DNA from 2 places in the Gallicola sp. Sow4_E12 genome. Region 2 is predicted to be linked to the other one. Evidence: a T-box and tRNA genes for the amino acid it is inferred to sense, from the RefSeq annotation. Region 2 holds a T-box; the other holds one or more tRNA genes.
The links. A T-box is a leader RNA that pairs with one kind of tRNA and senses whether it is charged. The one in region 2 lies ahead of serS (serine--tRNA ligase), so its partner is inferred to be a tRNA-Ser.
Positions count from the first base shown of each region.

Region 1 (6,998 bases), on a different contig from region 2:
GTAACTGCAAACCCTTTTAAAGATCCATTTCCTTCCGTTGTAGAGCCTTTATTTCCTTCTGTAATATATTCTGGGTTGATGCCGAAACCGGATACTGTATAGTCATATCGATCTAGGAGAGACTCTTCCTCTCCTTTTGCTTCTTCTTGTTCAAAAGAAATGGTATCCCCTATTTTATATTCACTCATTAAATCCCGATCTAAAAGAATTTCTCCCGGTTTTTCCGGAATGTTCCCTGCGACAACTTGAGTTAGGGAGATCTCTTCATTCATGTTCTGAAGGCGTATTACCTCCTCTTTATCTTTTATTAACAGATCCGCATTATATCCGTATTCTAATGCTTCTACACCTGTTTTTTGATTGAGCTGCTGTAGATCTTTATCATTAAGTCCAAATGTAGAACGGACTGTTATATCCTGATAGCGAAGATCTTCTAGGAAGGTATCCCCTTGTCCAGTCATTGCAGGACCGGTCACTTTGAGACCTACAAAAACCGCTACTCCTATCATGATCATAATAATAAGGGAGAGAAGTCGTGGAAATGATGATTTTATTTCGATTAATATATCTTTGTGCAAAGCTTTCATAGGATCACCACTCGATCTCGTCAATGGATTTTGGATTTTCATTCAAAGTAATCGACCGTACTTTTGAATCATTGATTTCAATCACCCGGTCTGCTATAGGAGCGATAGCGCTGTTATGTGTAATCACGATAACTGTTGTATCGGTCTCTATGCAGGTGTCCTGCAGCAGTTTAAGGACTTGTTTTCCTGTATGATAATCTAATGCCCCCGTCGGCTCGTCGCAAAGAAGCAGTTTCGGATTTTTCGCCAAGGCTCTGGCAATCGCCACCCGCTGCTGTTCTCCACCGGAAAGCTGGGCTGGGAAGTTGTTCATTCGATTCTCTAGTCCCACTTCCTTCAACACCGTTTCCGCATCTCTGGCATTCTCTACAATCTGCGAAGCCAGCTCTACATTTTCCTTTGTCGTAAGGTTGGGAACGAGATTGTAGAATTGAAACACGAAACCTACATCCGATCTTCTGTAGCTTGTGAGCTGCTTTTCATTATACAAAGAGATTTCCTTTCCATCGACTAGGATCTTCCCCTCGTCGTTTGTATCCATGCCCCCTAGAATATTCAGGACTGTAGACTTGCCGGCACCGCTTGGCCCTACAATGATGACAAACTCGCCTTTTTCTATCGTAAAATTAATTTTATCATTGGCTATGATGGTGGTTTCTCCCATCTTGTAAAATTTCGAACTGTCGATCATCTCAACATATGACATATTCTCCACCATTCCTTTCAGTTGTATTTACCTTTTGCCTACTCTATAATATTAAGATACCTGTCTTTAGGTACCCTAATCAAATTATTTATTAACTATAATTATACTATAAAGAATTGGAGCATTTATGTTCGAGACTGTTGAATACAAAGAAACGTTAAAAGAAAAAGATAAACTATATGTAGATGTACGGACTCCTAAGGAATTCGAAAAAGAAACGATCCCCGGCGCCATCAACCTGCCTATTCTTTTTGATGACGAAAGGGCTGTCGTCGGAACCTTATACAAACAAAAAAGTCCTGAAGATGCCAAGCTTGCCGGCGTACAATTTATTTCAAAACGGCTGCCGGAAGTTTTTGCTGAATATCAGCGGCTTTTTAAAGAGTACAAAAAGGTTTATGTTTTTTGTTCTAGAGGGGGATACCGAAGCTCTTCTATCGTGTCCTTTATTTATTCCTTGGGGATTCATATTTATAAATTAGACGGGGGCTACAAATTCTACCGCCAGTTTATCCGGGAAGAACTTCAAAAAGAGATCCAAAGAATTACTCCTATCGTTTTATACGGAAACACAGGAACGGGAAAAACTAAAATACTGCAGGAACTGGATGCCTTGGGCTATCCTGTTGTAGACTTAGAAGCAATGGCAAATCATAGAGGCTCTCTTTTAGGTTCTGTCGGTTTGGGTAAACAAACGACTCAGAAGATGTTCGAATCTTATCTCTATGACGGCCTTCTTAAGGGAAATCCCTTTGTGTTTATGGAAGGAGAGTCTAGACGAATCGGAAATGTGGCTCTTCCAAAAGAATTATACGATAAAATGCCGGAAGGAATTTCTATAAAAATAGAAAGCCCCATGGAATACCGGGTCAAAAATCTTGTAGAAGAATATTTAAAGGCTCCCTCTTCCGACGGTAAAGAGGAATTTTCAAAATCTTTAATGGAAGAAGAGCTGATCAGAGCTCTCGATAAGATTAAAAGATACTTTTCTAAAGAGCGAATTGAAGAATATAAAAAACAGATTCATCAGGGAAATTATGATTTCGTAGCAGAAGAACTCTGCAGATATTATTATGATCCGAGATATTCTACTCGAATCAGCGATTATGATTTCGAATTCGTTAACGACAACGAAGTTCAGTGCGCAAAGGTGATCGCAGATCAGTTAGGCTATTTGTTTGAAAAGCAGGAATAAAGTTCTTGACAAGCGGCAATAGCCGCGTTATAATATATTTTCCTAGGTAATTTCTACAAGATTTTATCTATAGCCTGGAGAGTTGGCCGAGCGGTCGAAGGCGCACGATTGGAAATCGTGTAAGCGTGATAAGCGTTTCGAGGGTTCGAATCCCTTGCTCTCCGCCATGCACTAGATGGGGAACTAGCGATGCCCTGTAACCTGCAATCGCTGTAGCAGGGTCGAATTCCCGGTGGAGGGTCTCTTTTGATGAGGTCTGACTGCGACACGTGGTGTTGAAGAACGGGTCCTGCGCAATAGGAAGCTATGAATCTGGTCAGGTCAGGAATGAAGCAGCCATAAGTAGTCCTTTCCTATGTGCCGCAGGGCAGCCTGTTCGGAGCTAACGATCGCGGTTCCGCTCATTGGATTAGATTCAAATCCGGGTGTGCTACATAGAAAAAAACGAGCTCTTTAAAAGAGTTCGTTTTTTATTTGCATTCTTTTAAATTTCTTGTTCGAAAACTTCTCCTCGTTCCATTCTTCGAAGAATAGCTTTTTCATCTCGAAGCTCTGCAAGTATGCCTTGAATCTGTTTCATCGTGCGTTCTACATTCTTTCGATTCTTGCGGACCTGCATCTGAACGATAACGTCTACTACCGTACTATCTAAAAAATAATCCGCTAAGACTGCCGGTTTCGACATTTTAATTTTTAGTGTCGTATAATTGCTTACATTCGCCAGTTCTCTCTCAAAAGTATTTATCGCCAAAACTGCTTCGTCGGCAATTTTGCCGGCTTCTTTTATTTTTCTCTGTTTAATAAAAGTAGTCAGCCACTTTCCTTTTATCGTATCCAGTATTCCCCATCTGCTTGCAGAGGATAGTTCATCTCGTACTTTAGCAAGCTTTTTATAAGCAGTCTCTCCGCTCTTTATCGCTCTATCTAAGTAGTTGATTTCTCTTTTGTAATTTGCGCTCATATAATTCCTCCTTCATTTACCCTTATTGGTTCTTAAATACCCTTTATCCCGTCTCTTTAAGCAGGGGGAATGAAAAGAGCGGGTTTAAATTTTCTCATAAAAAAACAAGAACCAGAGTTCTTGTTTGTATCTTTGCATTAAACTGTTTCTGTTACAACAGCATCGCCTAGTTCAGATGTACAGTTTGGACATCTTGAAGCTTCGATATCGATAGATGTTTTACAGAAAGGACAAATTTTTGTTGTTTCTTTTACAGGCTCTTTTTTCTTGAACTTGTTCATCGCTCTAACAATCATAAATAATACAAATGCAATAATGATAAATTTGATAAGTGCTGTGATTACAGCCCCGTATTTAAAATCGACGCCCATTACAGAAACTGCCAATGTCGTAAAGTCCACTCCTGCTGTCAACGCTCCTACTAACGGCATGATCATAAAATCAACGATAGCTGTTACGATCGCTGTAAATGCAGAACCGATAACAATACCGATTGCCATATCAAGCATATTCCCCTGCAGTGCAAATTCCTTAAACTCTTTTAACATTTTTCTACCTCCTAGTATATTTTTGAGTCATCCTCAATGCCATTATACTCATTATCCCTTATTTAATAAAGTATTCTTTTCGATTCCATAGAAAAAAAGCACCCGTTATGGATGCTTTTTTTATTTTATAATAAATATCCTTACTTGTTTTCGTCCCCACTGATATGCTTCTCTATTGGAGTTCATATAGACATCGATCTTATTTCCTTTGATAGCTCCTCCTGTATCTTCCGCTCTGCCAAATCCATAACCTTCTACATACATTAAGGTTCCTATAGGAATGACCCTGGGATCGACAGCAATTGTTCCTCTTTTTGGATAGGTACCGCTTGCTGTCGGGTACGTTCCCGATTCGTTATAAGCTGTGGCAACAACATTCATCGCTTTTTTATACACGAAATTCTCTCCTGAAGGCGTTGTGTAGGAGTTCTCGACCTTTACTTCTGTCTTTGAAATTCCGGATACCGGCACATATCTCATAGAACCATCAAATTCTATATGAAGATATCCGTTTATAATCTTTCCAGAGACTTTACTCCCTTTGGGAAGTCTTCCTACCGTTCTATAAGATGCATCTGCTCCGGATTTTACTTCTAAATCTTTTCCAGCCCATCCGCTTAAAGACTGGGAAGGTATCTCTTCAGCTTTTGGGGAGGTCTTGCTTACAATTTTCCCTACAGTGTCTGTAATCGCTACTTCTTCTCCTGATAATGTGGATGCTACTTCTTCAAGAGAACTTAATTTAAAGTTTTCCCCTGTACTAAGGGCATATAAGCTATCCACTTTTCTATCGGCTAAAGTTTTCTCTAAATCATTCAGCTGGCTTGGACCGCTGATTAGAAAAACAGGCGCCTTTTTCTGCGCTGACAAAGCCGAACTTAAAAGAGCATCTTTATAATCTCCTCCATCCGCAAGTATTGCAGATTTTGAAGGACCAAAGGCTTCCGCTACTGCTTTGGAGGTTTCGTATCGGTTTTTCCCGAAAAGTATAAAATTATTCAGCTCTTTTTTATCTTTGCCCATCACAGAAAAGATCTCCTCTTTTACAGCATTCGATACTGCAGCATCTCCTCCTACAAAATATACAAGTTTGTCTTTGTTCGCTTGAAGATACTTTCTAGAAGATTCGGAAAGCTCTGCTTTGCGTGTTAGAATAATATTCATATTTTTTTCAATAGCAAGGGCACTGGCTGCCAGGGCATCTGGAAAGTTTTCTCCGCTTGCTATAAGTATATTTCTATTTTGACCTAATGTTCTCGCTACTTCTACGCCGGTTTCATAGCGGGTACTTCCTGAAATTCTGCCTTTGAAGTTTTTTATATTCTTTACAACATTATCCGGCACCGCTTTTTCTCCTCCGACAGCGTATACATTCTGTGCCTGGCGGATTCTTTTATAGCCTAAAGAATCTATCTTCCCATTTTTTACATAAAGAATCGATCCGTTCTTTTCTCCCGCTAAAACTCCTCCCGTTAAGGCATCCGCATAATCCTCTGCGCTTACTAGAAATAAATTTTCTACTTCGTCAAACAAATAGGCGTCGGAAAGATTTGATGTTTCTTTGATTGTAGAACCTTTTATATAAGTGGCATTAAGATTTTGTGCAAAAGACGGTTCGGATACGACTGCTGCCGAGCCGATCATAAGGGATAGTGCAATTTTGTTGATTAATTTCATATATTTCCTTTCTGCTTCTGATTTTCCATATCATTTTATCTGTTCCAAACAAAAAGCACCCTATCGGGTGCCGATGTTATTAGTTTAAAATTCTTCTTGCTGTTACGAATGTGTTTACATAATAGCTTGAATTGATATTGTCCATTTTAACTCCAGTTGATGGTGAAGAAGAGTGGATTAATTTTCCGTCTCCTACATACATTCCAACGTGGCTGATTCTTGATCCTCCGCCTGTTGCAAAGAACATTAAATCTCCTGGCTTAAGATTGTTTCTGCTTACTTGAACTCCGTTAGAAGCCATCGCTGCTGAGTTACGATTTAATTTAATACCTGCATGAGTTTGATATAGGTGATACATAAGACCTGAACAGTCGAATCCAACATTTGGATTCGCTGAGCCCCAAACATATCTTGCTCCTAGGTATCCGTATGCTCCTTTTACTAAAGCATCTTGTGTAGAAGATTTTTCTACTTTAACTTCAGTTTTAGAAAGGTCGCTTACTGCTACATATCTTGTAGATCCGTTGAACTCGATACGTACGTAATTATTAATCACTGCACCGTATACTTTAGTACCTTGGCTTAATGTGCCTACTTGTTTATAAGATGGATCTGCTCCGGATCGAACTGCTGCAGAACTTTTTACCCACCCTGTGAAAGATGTTTGAGGTGCTGGAGCCGGTTTTTCTGGTGCCGGTTCAGCAGGCGCTGGTGCTGGAGCTGGTTCAGCCGGTTTTTCTACATTTATTACTTTTCCTACTGTGTCTTTAATCTGCACTTCTTCAGATCCAGATAGTTTTGTTACGATAGTATCTAAATATTGAACACTGAATTTATCTCCAGTACTGATTCCGTACACATCGGATAAACTTTTAGTTGAAAGGTAATTTGTTAAATCTTCTGCTTGTCTAGGTGATGTAGCTAAGATCATAGGTGCTTGTTTTTTAGCTGCTAAAGATGTTCCTAGCAAAGCATCTTGATACTGGCTTCCATCTGCAATAATTGCATTATTGAAAGGACCGAAAGCTTCTGCTACCGCTTTGGATGTTTCATAACGGTTTTTTCCTGCGATTGTTACTTTATTATAGTCGTTAGGGTTTTTACCCATAATAGACAAAATTTCTTTTTTAACATTGTCGCTGATCGCTGCTTCTCCACCGATGAAGTATACTAAACGATCTTTGTTTCTTTCTAAATATGATTTTGTAGAAGCAGGCACCTGATTCTTTCCAGTTAAGATAATATTATAATCTTTTTGGATAGCTAGTGCTGATGCTGATAATGCATCTGGGAAGTTTTCACCGCTTGTAATAAGGATATTTCT
Region 1 is NZ_JBQKLI010000003.1:71,273-78,270, reverse strand. It holds gene ACTQ46_RS02595 (FtsX-like permease family protein) at 1-587, opposite strand, end outside; gene ACTQ46_RS02590 (ABC transporter ATP-binding protein) at 592-1,293, opposite strand; gene mnmH (tRNA 2-selenouridine(34) synthase MnmH) at 1,421-2,488, shown strand; tRNA gene ACTQ46_RS02580 (tRNA-Ser) at 2,565-2,655, shown strand; RNA gene ffs (signal recognition particle sRNA large type) at 2,655-2,921, shown strand; gene ACTQ46_RS02570 (hypothetical protein) at 2,973-3,449, opposite strand; gene mscL (large conductance mechanosensitive channel protein MscL) at 3,587-3,997, opposite strand; gene ACTQ46_RS02560 (cell wall-binding repeat-containing protein) at 4,118-5,674, opposite strand; gene ACTQ46_RS02555 (cell wall-binding repeat-containing protein) at 5,754-6,998, opposite strand, start outside.
Region 1: it has a tRNA-Ser gene. The T-box ahead of serS (serine--tRNA ligase) is inferred to sense a tRNA for this amino acid. The anticodon was not compared.

Region 2 (6,998 bases):
CTATCTTATGGATTTGTCGAGTTCTGTTGTTTTAACAGCGAATATCCGCTCCTATTGTCAGATTGTAAAAGATAAATCGATTCTTCGAAAGCTGATTCACTCCAGCGACGGGATCATGGAAAAAGCATACAGCAATGAGCCGGTAGGTTCTGTTATTGAATATGCGGAAAGCTCTATCTATGAAATCAGTCAGGGAAATGTACGAGGCGGGCTTCAGCCGTTAAAGGAAATCGTAGGCGATACCATGAGCCAAATCGAACAGATGAGCATGAACGATGGAGGGCTTACTGGAATCACCACAGGCTTAAGAGACTTGAACAGTCTTTTATCCGGCTTTCAAAAATCGGATCTTGTACTGATAGCCGCCCGTCCGGCCATGGGTAAGACTTCCCTTGCCTTGAATATGGCTTTAAGTGCTGCGTTGGAAAAACATTCTATCGCAATATTTTCTTTAGAGATGAGCAAGATGCAGCTGACTCAAAGACTTTTAAGTTCGATTACCATGATAGATCTTCAAGATATTATAAGCGGGCAGATTAAAGATTGGGCAAAACTGGGTCAAGGAATGAGTATACTGTCGGGTCTTGATATCTATGTGGATGATACTTCAGGAATTTCCCTGACAGAGCTTAGGTCGAAATGCAGAAGACTTTCTGCAAAATCAGGACTTCAGATGGTCATGATCGATTATCTTCAGCTGATGAGCGGGGAAGGCCGTACAGAAAACAGACAGCAGGAAATCTCCAATATCTCAAGAGGGCTAAAAGCCTTGGCAAAGGACTTGAACTGTCCGATTATTGCTCTTTCTCAGCTTTCGAGAGCGCCGGAACAGCGTTCCGATCACCGTCCGATCATGAGTGACTTGAGAGAGTCTGGAGCCATCGAGCAGGATGCGGATCTCGTTATGATGATCTATCGAGATGATTATTATCACGAGGATTCTGAAAAGCCGAATACTGCTGAACTGATTGTTACAAAACATCGTAATGGACCTACAGGTACGGTGGAGCTGTTCTTTAATAAGAAAATGACCAAGTTCTCAGATCTTATCAGCGAAGAGGTTGCACAGAGATATGGGGAATAATCAATCTATGAGAGGCGGCAGGGTTTTATTGAAGCCGCTGGAATATGAAGACGCCCTGAAAATAAGATTCTGGGGAATTCATGAAAACAAACTGTTTGAAGATTATAATTTGGGGGATTTGTCAAAAAACGAGCTCCAGTATTGGTATAATATTAAAAAGAAAAATTTCCGCAGAGCCTATTATGCTATTTACAATGAAGAAAAGAAAATGATCGGATATTTAGGAATCAAGGATATCAATCTGTTTAAAAAGGAAAGCTATCTAGGTATTGTGCTGGATCCGAACTATACAGACAGAGGGTATGGAACGGAAAGTATAAAACTCCTTTTAAATTATTATTTCTATAAGATGAAAATGAAAAAGATTCTTTTAGAAGTCAATGAGTTTAATGCGAGGGCCATACATGCTTATGCGAATATCGGATTTTTATATATTTGCGAATATTTAGGAGAGTTTGAAAATCAGGAGATTGATTTTAAGGATCCATATTACGAACCTTTCTTTAAACATTTTAAATATCATAATGGCAAACTGCTGACAAGAATTCATTTGATGGAAATGGATGCAAGGCGTTTTGAAATGAGGAATTAGAATGAGATTTAAGATAGAACAAGAAAAACAAGATTTAGGAGAAACTTCTATAGAAAATATTTTTCTGAACCAATATCTTCAATTGGCGGAAGGAAACTATTTAAAAGTGTATTTGTTTGCTTATCAGAATGCCAAAAATATACATGGACAAAAAAATGTAAGCGATGAGGAAATCGCCGAGGCTTTGAATATTCCCTTAGAAGATGTGAAAGCCGCTTGGAATTATTGGATGAGCGAAGGGATTGTGAAAAAAGACATAGAAATCGCTACAGGAGAAGAATCCTATTCTTTTTTAAGTATGAGGGAGCTTTATTTAGGAATTACCGAACCTTACGAGCATACTGCAGATCAAGGGAAGTATATTCCTCAAAACAGCAACGAGATCCGAGAGATGTACGAAGGTATCGAAAAGGTTTTGGGTTTAGAGCTGACGCCAAACGAATACGAGAGAATTTTAGAGCATATGAACGATTTGGGTCAAACTCCCGAGCTTATTGTGAGAGGTTTTCAGTATTGTGCCGAACATCGTGGAAAGAAGAATTTAAACTATGTTTTAGGAGTGCTTCGAAACTGGCATTTAGACGGTATTAATTCTGTAGGAGAACTCAACAATTCTTTAGAAAAAGCAGAAAAGAGAAAACAGAACCTCCGAAAGAAAAGAAGATATTACAAGCCTGGAGAACAGGTAAAAAAGGCAGAAGAAGGCAGCGGGAAGAAAACGGGGGATTTAAGAAATCTGTTTCAGAAAAAGTTCATTGAAGAAATGAGTGATAAGAAATGAATTACGGCAAGGAAGCCAATCGAATCTTACAAGAGTTTCGAAGGGAAAACGAGCAGGAATTAAGGATTCGGAAAGAAATAATTACAGCAGAGATCCCCGATTATTCTAATCTAGAAAGAGAACTACAAGCAAAGGGATTAGAATATATGCGTATAAGTGTCGAAGGAGAAGAGGGGGAGTCTTTAGAAAAGCTGGAAAAAGAATTATCGAAAATTCAAAAGGAAATGGAAAATCTTCTTCTAGAAAATGGATACCCGAAGGATTATTTAGAAAAGCAGTATCACTGCAGTATCTGCCAAGACGAAGGAGTCGTTCAAGGTGCTGTTTGCGAGTGCAAGAAAAAGATTATGGTGGATTTAAGCTATGAAAAAAGCGAAATTCAAGAAAAGCTGATGAATGAAAACTTCGATCATTTCAATCTGGATCTGTTTAGGGATACGAGAAAGAATAATGAAAGCTATTCTCCCAGAGAGATGATGGAAAACATCTATGCTTTTTCCAAAAAGTATATTCAGAGCTTTCCCCATGGGGAGTCTTTGCTTCTTTCCGGAGCTGTAGGAGTAGGAAAAACATTCCTTTGTTCCAGTATAGCAAAAGAGATTTTAGATAAAGGCCATACTGTAATCTATCAATCTTCACCTCAGCTGATGAAATTTCTGTGGGACTATTACTATTCTTCCTTTGACGAAAGAGATATGATGCGTAAAAAATATGAGATGCTGATACAGTCGGATCTTCTTGTTATCGATGATTTGGGAACGGAAAGTATATCGGATTCGGGATTATCCCACTTCTTTGATCTTCTAAACAACCGGCTTCAAAATCATAAATCCATGATTATATCTACAAATCTTGAATTAGAAGATATCCGCCATCATTATGATGAACGGATTTCTTCAAGAATTTTAGGAGAGTTTTCTGTATTATCCATCTACGGGGAAGATTTAAGACTTAAGAAACTAGGACTTTAAGGAGAAATCGATGAAAGTTTTAACTGCAAAAGAAATGAGAGAAGCAGACCGTTATGCGATTGAGGAAATTGGAATACCAAGTATAGTACTAATGGAAAATGCGAAAAACGCCATTATGAAACATGTGCCGGAAGAAGGACGACAGTATCAAGTTGTCGTATCTACAGGAAATAATGGAGGCGATGGTCTGGCTGTGGCAAGAGATCTTCTGCTTCAAGAAAAAAATGTTGAAGTTTTTCTTTTGGGAGATCCGGAGAAGGCGAGCGACGAGTTTAAAATCAACTACCGTATCTACAGCAATCTTATGGGCAAAATCACGAAGATTAACGATATTACTCTTCTAAATCTGGGAAGCGTAGAGAAGGAGGATGTGATTATCGATGGGATTTTTGGAACGGGACTTGAGAGAGACATCGAAGGTCTCTACCGAAAAGCCATCGAAAAGATCAATGGAGGGAATGCTTTTATTCTTTCGATCGATATACCAAGCGGTATCGATGCGGATGATGGATCTGTCCATGGGATTGCCGTGGAAGCAGACCGCATCGTTGCCCTTCAGTGTCTAAAAAAAGGGCATCTGAAAATCAAAGGAGAAATCTTTGTAGAAGACATCGGCATACCGGAAATAGCTGTGGAACATGCCCTCTCTGATCTTGTTTAATCTATTTTATTATGGTAAGATTTAATCAATATATATTAAATGCGGTGAAGGGAAATAGTAGGTTTGGAGCATTTTTAGAGAGTCTGCGGAGGGTGAAAGCAGATAATGGGAAAAACTGAATCCACCCCGGAGCAGATTGTCAAGTCAAGCGAGTTGCAAAACTAATTAGGGTGGCAACGCGGGGATTAACCTCGTCCCTTTCAAGGGATGGGGTTCTTTTTTTATCAAGGAGGAGATTTAAGAAAATGTTAGACATTAAGAGAATTCGAAAAGACAAAGAAGCTGTATTAGAGGCATTAAAGAAACGCCACGGTTCTTTTCCGATTAACGAGCTTATCGAAGCAGACGAAAGAAGAAGAGTGAAGATTGCCGAAGTAGAAGAACTGAAAGCAGAACAAAACAGTATTTCTAAAAAAGTTCCAGAGATGAAAAAAGCAGGAGAAGACACAACAGAAATCTTCAACGAAATGAAAGAGCTTTCTAATAAGATCAAAGGAATGGATCCGGAAGTAAAAGCGATCGAAGAAGAAATCGAAGAGTATCTATTAAGTATTCCAAATACTCCAAACGATAAAGTTCCTGATGGAAACGATGACAGCGAGAACATCGAAATTCGAAAATGGGGAGAACCAAGAACCTTTGATTTTGAACCGAAAGCCCATTGGGATGTAGGAACGGATCTTAATATCTTAGACTTTGAAAGAGGAACTAAAGTTTCTGGTTCTCGTTTTTCTGTATTCAAAGGAAACGGCGCAAGACTTGAAAGAGCGATTACAAACTTCATGCTGGATTTGCATACAGTCGATCAAGACTATCATGAAATGGCAGTACCGGTTCTTGTAAACCGCAAAGCGATGTTCGGTACAGGACAGCTTCCTAAGTTTGAAGAAGATATGTTTCATGTTCCCTCTAAAGATATGTTCCTTGTTCCGACAGCGGAAGTTCCTTTGACAAATATGCTTGCGGACGAAATTGTTGCCAATGAAGATCTTCCATATCACATTACAGCTTATACTCCATGTTTCCGTCAAGAAGCAGGATCTGCAGGGAGAGACACAAGAGGGCTTATCCGAAATCATCAGTTCGACAAAGTAGAGCTTGTGAAATTTGCCCATCCGGATCATTCTTATGAAGAGCTGGAAAGTCTTACAAAAGATGCAGAGGAAGTGCTTCAAAAATTGAATATTCCTTATCGTGTTGTGCTGTTATGCTCTGGTGATTTAGGTTTTTCTTCTGCAATGACTTACGATATCGAAGTATGGATGCCAAGCTATAATCGTTATGTAGAAATTTCTTCTTGTTCAAACTTCGAAGATTTCCAAGCAAGACGTGCAAACATCAAGTTTAGAGATGAAAACAAAAAGACTCGATTTGTTCATACATTAAACGGCTCCGGACTTGCAATCGGAAGAACATTCGCTGCGATTCTTGAAAACTATCAAAACGAAGATGGATCTGTAACGATTCCTGAAATTTTAAAACCTTATATGAATAATAAAGACAGAATTGAAAAAGAAGAGAAATTATTCTAGAGAGCTGCCGTTGTATTCTTTCTATTTAAGGACTAATATAGTATAATCTATAGCTGAGGTGATTATTTGAGAAAACAGCTATCAAAAATATTACTATTCATTCTGCTTTTGACTTTAGCTTTTCAAACAAAAGCTTTTGCAGCGATAGGTATAGAGGATAAAGTAGGTTCATATATTATAGGAGATTCTGCAACAGGACAGATATTTGCGTCTCATAATGCAGAAAAAGAAGTGCCCATTGCAAGCCTTACAAAACTGATGGCCTTTATGGTGGTAGAAGATGCTATTGCCACTGGGGAAATAAAATCAGAGGATGAAATAGTAATATCTAAAAAAATCGAAGATGTCAGCGGTTCCAGTATGGGACTGAAAGAAGGCGAAAAAGTTACTGTAGGTGATGTAGAAGATGGTATGATTGTCGTGTCTGCAAATGATGGAGCGATTGCTCTAGCGGAAAAAGTTGGCGGAACTGAACAAGCCTTCGTAGATCGTATGGATAAAAAAGCCAGAGAAATCGGATTAAGCACAGCAAAGTTTCACAATGCTTCCGGTCTTCCCATTGGAAACACGGAAAACACTATGAGTACGGCAGAACTTTTTAAAATGACAGTATACTTATTAGAGCATTATCCAAGAGTTTTAGAAATCTCCAACACAAATACTTTAGTGCAGCCGAAACGGAACTTCAGCGAGCCTTCAACAGTACCTTTTATCGGCACAATTGCCGGGGTAGACGGTTTGAAAACAGGGACAACAGACAAGGCTGGAAACTGCTTGATTACAACCCTTAAAGGGGCTGGAAATCAAGGAAAAGAAGAGTTTCGCACCATAGGAATATCTATGGGCGCAAAAGACAAACAGATCCGAAACGACAGTATGCGGGAACTGCTGTATTTTGTTCAAAACAATTTTGCTGTAACACAAATAGTAGATTCAGAGAAGGTGTATGATACGGTAGAATTAAGTTCTTCTAAAGCGGGAGAGATACAAATCTATCCTTCTGAAGAATTGAAAATGATCATCAATAAAGATAAAGGTGTAAGCTATAAGGCAGAGCTTTTGGACGTAAAAGCTCCTTTGAAAAAAGGCGATAAAGTAGGCGAGCTTCTAGTTGAACCGGGTGGAAATGCTATCCGGAAAATAGATCTTATTGTAAAAGAAGATTATGAAGCTGCGGACCCGGGAACCAGAGTTCTTCGATCTACCCAAAATATGTTTTCTCTTTTTAAAAGCATGCTTTATTTTTAAAATAAAAGGATAAAGATGACGAATGGAAATTACGGTTTTCATTCGTCTCCTTTTCTTCTTCCTACGCCCCTATAATTAAGCAGGATATAATACTCCCCTCCTAAGGGAGATTCGCTGGTTCGAGTCCGG
Region 2 is NZ_JBQKLI010000009.1:35,288-42,285, reverse strand. It holds gene dnaB (replicative DNA helicase) at 1-1,084, shown strand, start outside; gene ACTQ46_RS06175 (GNAT family N-acetyltransferase) at 1,074-1,676, shown strand; gene ACTQ46_RS06170 (DnaD domain-containing protein) at 1,678-2,457, shown strand; gene ACTQ46_RS06165 (ATP-binding protein) at 2,454-3,428, shown strand; gene ACTQ46_RS06160 (NAD(P)H-hydrate epimerase) at 3,439-4,089, shown strand; T-box leader at 4,125-4,291, shown strand; gene serS (serine--tRNA ligase) at 4,335-5,621, shown strand; gene ACTQ46_RS06150 (D-alanyl-D-alanine carboxypeptidase family protein) at 5,688-6,869, shown strand; tRNA gene ACTQ46_RS06145 (tRNA-Arg) at 6,935-6,998, shown strand, end outside.